3 regions of the Streptomyces sp. ITFR-16 genome follow, and region 1 is predicted to be linked to each of the others. Evidence: riboswitches for the same ligand, from Rfam matches in the RefSeq annotation. Region 1 holds a riboswitch; each other region holds the start of a gene.
What was found. A riboswitch is a leader RNA that binds a small molecule or an ion and turns the genes downstream of it on or off. The one in region 1 is predicted to bind cyclic di-AMP.
Positions count from the first base shown of each region.

Region 2: it holds a riboswitch for cyclic di-AMP, as region 1 does, so the genes downstream of both, RLT58_RS13825 (C40 family peptidase) here and RLT58_RS21835 (transglycosylase family protein) in region 1, are expected to answer to the same signal.
Region 3: it holds a riboswitch for cyclic di-AMP, as region 1 does, so the genes downstream of both, RLT58_RS31805 (LysM peptidoglycan-binding domain-containing protein) here and RLT58_RS21835 (transglycosylase family protein) in region 1, are expected to answer to the same signal.

Region 1 covers NZ_CP134609.1:4,918,015-4,920,272, reverse strand. The annotation lists gene eno (phosphopyruvate hydratase) at 1-378, opposite strand, end outside; gene RLT58_RS21835 (transglycosylase family protein) at 700-1,446, opposite strand; cyclic di-AMP (ydaO/yuaA leader) riboswitch at 1,451-1,622, opposite strand; gene RLT58_RS21830 (transglycosylase family protein) at 1,935-2,258, opposite strand, start outside.
Region 2 covers NZ_CP134609.1:3,141,468-3,143,725, forward strand. The annotation lists gene pcrA (DNA helicase PcrA) at 1-1,084, opposite strand, end outside; cyclic di-AMP (ydaO/yuaA leader) riboswitch at 1,342-1,507, shown strand; gene RLT58_RS13825 (C40 family peptidase) at 1,506-2,258, shown strand, end outside.
Region 3 covers NZ_CP134609.1:7,142,915-7,145,172, reverse strand. The annotation lists gene RLT58_RS31805 (LysM peptidoglycan-binding domain-containing protein) at 1-845, opposite strand, end outside; cyclic di-AMP (ydaO/yuaA leader) riboswitch at 851-1,033, opposite strand; gene RLT58_RS31800 (isochorismatase family protein) at 1,514-2,146, shown strand; partial or broken gene RLT58_RS31795 (condensation domain-containing protein) at 2,217-2,258, shown strand, end outside.

The DNA of each region.
Region 1 (2,258 bases):
GGAGGCCTCGGAGGCGGCGTGCGCCACGGCGAGCGAGACGCCGAGGATGGCGTTGGCGCCGAGCGAGCCCTTGTTCTCCGTGGCGTCCAGGTCGAACATCGCCTGGTCGATGAGGCGCTGCTCGGTCGCGTCGTACCCGACGAGCTCCGGGCCGATCTGCTCGATCACGGCGAGGACGGCCTTCTCGACGCCCTTGCCCTGGTAGCGGTTGGGGTCACCGTCGCGAAGCTCAATGGCCTCGAACGCACCGGTGGAGGCTCCGGACGGGACAGCAGCACGACCCGTGCTGCCGTCGTCGAGGCCAACCTCGACCTCGACCGTGGGGTTGCCCCGGGAGTCGAGGATTTCCCGGGCTACGACGACGTCGATGGACGGCACGAGGCATCTCCTTCTGGGATATGACGCTGGTTGTGCAGGGTCACTTTGGCCTTGCGACAAGAGCCTAACCGGCCCGGCCCGCTCCGTCGGCCGGGCGCCCGTCCCCTGGGACGAAAAAGGACCCAAGGGCAGGCATAGCGGGACAGACGGCCAGAAATTTACTGACCAGTAACGACAACAGTTGAACGATCAAGCCTCCCGGTGACCGCCCGCCGGCCGCGCAGGCGGCGCCGGAACCGGCAGACCCCGGCCCGGAGCGCACGGGGGGAAGGTGCGCACCGGGCCGGGGCGGCCGTGGTGATCAGCGAGGAGAGGTCGCCACTACTTCGTCAGGTGGAGCTGCTGGCCCGGGTAGATCAGGTCGGCGTCCTCGACGATGTCCTTGTTGAGCTTGAAGAGCTTCGCCCAGCCGCCCTTGACCTTGTGGTCCGCGGCGATCTTGCTGAGCGAGTCGCCCGCGACGACCTTGTACTCGCCGTCACCCTTGGCGACCTTGTCGCCGGTGGGGGTGGTGACGGTCTTCTTCTCGGCCTTCTTCGGGGCGGCCGAGCGGTCCGAGCGGTTGGTGGCGGGCGCCTCGGTGCGCTCGGCCTTCTTCGGCGCGGCCTGCTGGGCCGGCGCGGACTCCTGCTTCGGAGCGGTCTCGGTCTTGGCGGCACCGGAGCCGGTGTCGACGCCCGGGTCGACACCGTCGTTGCTCAGGTTGCCGGCGCCGGCGCAGGACCAGGCGCCCGGGCCCTGCATGTCGAGGAGCTTCTCGGCGGTGGCGATCTGCTGGGCCTTGGTGGCCAGGTCGGCGCGGGCCGCGTACTGGGTGCCGCCGGCGGCGGCCCAGCTGGACTGCGAGAACTGCAGGCCGCCGTAGTAGCCGTTGCCGGTGTTGATGGACCAGTTGCCACCGGACTCGCACTGGGCGACGGCGTCCCACGTGGACACCGAGGCGGCGGAGGCGCCGGTCGCGCCCATGAGCGGGACGGCGATGGCGGCACCGGTGACACCGGCGAGCGTGGCGATACGGACGGCCTTGGACGGGCGGCGGTGCTTGTTGCCCTTGCTGTTGAGCAGCATCGAGACTTCTCCTCACCGACGCCTACGAGGTGAGCTGTCGGGTTCGGGCCAAGTGAGTTGCCCGGTCGCACGTCCTTGCGTGCGACTTCACCCCTAGCCGGTCCTGGTGCGTCTCACGACGACCGGGCCCGGCGCCTACCTGGGTCCCCCGCTCCTGCCTACGGCGCTTTACGCGTCTGTTCCCTTCGACCGACGGCAGGATTCGGCGTGACGGTCGACGGGGCCCGCGGTGCGAGCGGTTCCGACCGTAAACACACGCAACCCCCACATTCAAAGAAGGACATACCGGATAAACAGCCCTTCCTTGCATCCTATGAACGCCTGTTTGCGCAGGTCGGAACGGATGCGGGGGGACCTCCCGGACAAGACACGCCAGTTCACGCAAAGAGACCCATGTCTCACTCCTTCCAAAGTGGGACATAGGCCTCTGAACTACCCCAGTTTTCGGGGCGCTTTCGACTGCTTCCGAGCCGATGATCAGATGATGCTCATTCAGCCTTCAGGCCGAGGTCGAGGCTCTGGCCAGGCAGGATGAGGTCCGGGTCGGAGCCGACCTCCGCCTTGTTGGCCTCGTAGAGCGCCGGCCAGCCGCCGGGCAGGTCCTGTGCGTCCGCAATCGCCCAGAGGTTGTCGCCCGGCCGCACCGTGTACGTGCCGTCCTCGGCCTGGGCACCCGTGTCGCGGGCGCCGCCGTCACCGCGCGAGGCGTGCCGCCCCGAGTCCCGGCCGCTGCCGCCGCCCCGGGTCTCCTCGGGCGCCGGAGCGCCCCGGTGCCTGCCGCCCTTCTCCTGCGCCCCGTCCGACGGGTCCGC
Region 2 (2,258 bases), 1.8 Mb from region 1:
CGTTGGCGGCGGACAGGATCGTCTGGGTGGAGCGGTAGTTCTGCTCCAGCAGGATCGTCGTCGCGTTCGGGTAGTCCTCCTCGAACTGGAGGATGTTGCGGATGGTCGCGCCCCGGAAGGCGTAGATCGACTGGTCCGCGTCACCCACCACGCACAGCTCGGCGGGTGCGTCCTCGGGACCGGCCGGGCCGACCAGCTCCCGTACCAGCGTGTACTGGGCGTGGTTGGTGTCCTGGTACTCGTCGACCAGGACGTGCCGGAAGCGGCGGCGGTAGTGCTCGGCGACGTCGGGGAACGCCTGGAGCAGGTGCACCGTCGTCATGATGATGTCGTCGAAGTCCAGCGCGTTGGCCTCGCGCAGCCGGGCCTGGTACATCGCGTAGGCCTGGGCGAGGGTCTTCTCGAAGCCGTCGGCGGCCTGCCCGGCGAAGGTCTCCTCGTCGATGAGCTCGTTCTTGAGGTTGGAGACCTTGGCGGTGAACGACTTCGGCGGGTAGCGCTTCGGGTCGAGGTCGAGATCGCGGCAGACCAGGGCCATCAGCCGCTTGGAGTCGGCCGCGTCGTAGATCGAGAACGACGAGGTGAAGCCGAGCTTCTTCGACTCGCGGCGCAGGATCCGTACGCACGCGCTGTGGAACGTCATGACCCACATGGCGTTGGCGCGCGGGCCGACGAGCTGTTCGACGCGCTCCTTCATCTCGCCGGCGGCCTTGTTGGTGAAGGTGATCGCCAGGATCTGGCCGGGGTGCACCCCGCGCTCGGCCAGCAGATGGGCGATGCGGTGGGTCAGCACCCGAGTCTTGCCCGAGCCGGCCCCGGCCACGATGAGCAGCGGGGAGCCCGCGTGCACGACGGCGGCGCGCTGCTCGGTGTTCAGCCCGTCGAGCAGCGCGGCGGCGTCGATGACCGGGCGGTGCGCCCCGTCGCGGTAGTACGCGTCGCGGGGCGGCGGGGGCCCGTCGAACACGCCCGCGAAGAGGTCCTCCGGCACCGCTTCGGGTGCGGAGTCCTCGGGGGGCGGCGGGGGCCCTTCCTCCGTGTGCTGGAGGCCGGCCAGGAAACTGTCGTCAAAGAGGCTGCTCATCGCTGTCCGAGTCTAGGCGTGCGGACTGACACTCAGGGCCGGAGTGACGAAGCGCGCACCTCCGGGCGGGCACGCAGAGCAAGCACGGCACCGCGCGAAGTGGCCGGAGGCGGGCTCCACCTGCCCCGGAGCACCCCGATCCGGCTAGGTCACGAAAATGTATCGGGCATATCGCACATCAACCTTCACAGCGGCACCATGAGTTGGCTAGCGTGCTCGTCCGGGCGGCCCGTACCACCGAGGCGAACCACGCCGAGCGGGCGTCCACGCCGAATCCGCGCCTCCCCCAGGGGAGTCCGGAACCGGGGACCCACACGCATCACCGGGGTGAATCGGTCCGAATCCCCCACCCGGACCGTAGGGCAGCCTTCCGTTCCGCCCGAACCCGACAGCTAACCCGGTAGGCGGTCCACGGAAGGAGATGCCGGCCTTGGCGTCGCATCGCAAGCCGCGCACCCGGGTGCGCACCACCACCCCTGCCGTCGGGCTCACGACGGCCGCGCTGGCGTCGGTGACCCTGCTGTCCTCGCAGAGCGCGCTGGCCGCCCCGGCCCCGAAGCCCAGCATCGAGGACGTCCAGAAGAAGGTCGACGACCTCTACCGGCAGGCGGGCACCGCGACCCAGCAGTACAACCAGGCCAAGGAGGCGACGGACAAGCAGCGCTCCCGGGTGGACACGCTGCTGGACAACGTCGCCAAGCGCACCGAGAAGCTGAACGAGGCCCGCAGGACGCTCGGCACCTATGCGGCCGCCCAGTACCGCGACGGCGCCCTCGCGCCGACCGCCACCTTCTTCCTGGCCAACGACCCGCAGTCGTTCTTCGACCAGACCCATCTGATGAACCGGATGGCCGAGCGCCAGCAGCAGGCCGTCTCGGACTTCCGTACCCAGCAGGCGGAGGCGTCCAGGCAGCGGGCCGAGGCGGTGACGAGCCTGGAGACGCTCACCGAGTCGCAGGCCACGCTGCGCACCAGCAAGCAGAACGTCCAGAAGAAGCTGGCCTCCGCCCGCTCGCTGCTGTCCAGGCTGACCGCCGAGGAGAAGGCGCGGCTGGCCGAGCTGGAGCGCAAGAAGGAGGCCGAGGCCGAGCGCAAGGCCGCCGAGCTGGCGAAGAAGCAGGCCGCCGCGAAGGCGGAGGCCGCCCGCAAGGCCAAGGAGGCCGGTGGCGACAGC
Region 3 (2,258 bases), 2.2 Mb from region 1:
TACGTGGCGGCGGCGTAGTTGCACGCGGCCGTGATGTTGGCGACCGGGTCCAGGATGTCCATGGACGTACCGGGCACGTGGTAGGCGTCGAACGTGGGCTGGATGACCTGGAGGAGACCCTTCGAGGGGGTGCCCGCGGCGGCGTTCGAGTCCCAGTTGTTGACGACCTGGGGGTTGCCCGAGGACTCGCGGATGATGTTGCGGTAGATGCCGTCGTAGCTGCCGGGGATGCCGTGCTCGGCCATGACCGCCAGCGACTCCTTGATCCAGCCGTCGAGGTCGTTCGTGTACGACGTCGCGGTCTGCGCCGGCGTGGTGGCGGCGGTCTCCTCGGCGACAGGGGTGGCCGTGGTGCGCTCGGAACGGTCGGCGCGGGGGGCGCTCTCGGTCCGGTCGGCCGACTGCGCGGAGGCGCCGGAGTTGTTCTCGGCCTTGGACGGGGCCTTCGGCGCGGACTTCGGAGCGGCGGCGGTGGACTTGGCGCCGATGGTCAGCTTCAGGCCCGGGTGAATGAGGTCGGGATTGCCGCCGACGACGTTCCGGTTGTCCTTGTAGAGCCGCTCCCAGCCGCCGGTGAGGGAATGCCCCTTGGCGATCTTGTAAAGCGAATCGCCGGAGACCACGGAATAGGTGGTGGGCGTCGCCTTCCGTACGGCAATTTCCTTGCCGGCCACGGAAGTCGGGGCCGCGGCCTTTTCGGCGACGACGGACTGCGCCGGGGCGGCGGAAGCCGATCCGGCGGCGATCATGGGGAGTGCGAGAACGACTCCGCCCGTGCTCACGGCAATGAAACCGCGGGTCAGGGGCGTGGACTTGGCACGGCGGTGCTTACCCTTGATGGGCATGGCGCTTTTCCTCTCCGCCGCCTGCGAGGTGAGCTGTCGGGTTCGGACTGGAGATGTCCGGCCGCACATGGCGACTTCACCCCTAGCCGCTCCGGATACCGGACCGGCGGCAAACCTGGGTCCCCCGCTCCTGCCGTACGTGAGTGGTCGGGTTACCGGACGGCGGCAGGATTCGGCGTTCCATCCGGATTGACGGCGACCGTAAGCGAGAAACGTCGGCCGAAACAAGCCCGGAATTCGTGATCACAATTGATTGCAAGATCGAATAAAGGGAAATTCACGTGACCGACCGCACAGGGCGAAGTCAACTTTCTTGGCACGACAGGGAACCGAAGCCCTCGGCGTCGCGTCTTCACGGGGAAACGTGACGCTGGCCACTGCGCCCGAAAGGGGCGATTTGGCGGCCCTTAGCAGCTTTTGGCATGGAAATAAGGGGCCGGGGAGAGCAATAGCCCCTTAATGCCGATAATTACCCAATACGGACAATCCGCCACTTCGTGCGGCGCGACTCGCGGGTCCGGGCCCCGTTCCGCCCCACCCGGCCGCATCGCCGTCATATGGTTAGCCTAACCTAAGTAGCCCGAGCCGATCATGGCGCTTCCGGGCGCTCCCCTGCCCTGAATCGGCGTCAGTCGCCCCGGCTCCCCACGGCATTGAAAGGCTCTCCCATGGCACTGCCCGCCATCGCCCCCTATCCCCTTCCCGGCGCGGACGAACTCCCCGCGAACCGGGTCGCGTGGACCGTCGATCCGGCGCGTGCCGTCCTGCTCGTCCACGACCTCCAGAATCACTTCCTCGGGGCCTTCGCCGCCGGCGAGCAGCCGCTGACCGGGATGCTCGACAACACCGCCCGCCTCGTCGGGGAGTGCCGGCGCACCGGCATCCCGGTGATCTACTCGGCCCAGCGCGGCGGCCAGACGGCCGAGGAGCGCGGCCTCCAGCTCGACTTCTGGGGTCCCGGCGCGGCGGACGACCCCGAGGCGCTGGCCATGCCGGAGTCCGTGGCACCCGCCGCCGGTGACACGGTGCTCACCAAGTGGAAGTACAGCGCCTTCGTCCGTACCGAACTGGAGTCACTGGTACGGGAGTCGGGCCGGGACCAGCTGGTGATCACCGGCGTGTACGCGCACATCGGGGTGCTCATGAGCGCCGCCGACGCGTGGATGCGGGACATTCAGGCGTTCGTCGTGGCCGACGCCGTCGCCGACTTCTCACGCGAGGACCACGACATGGCGCTGCGCTGGGCCGCCGGCCGCTGCGCGGTCGTAACCACCACCGACACCGTCCTCGCGGAGATCTGAGTCCCATGGCCCGCACGCCGGAGCAGATCCGCGACGATGCCGGGGCCCGGCCGCCGCTGCGGGAGGTCTCATGACCGTCCTGCTCACCGGGGACACCGGCACCACGCCGGAC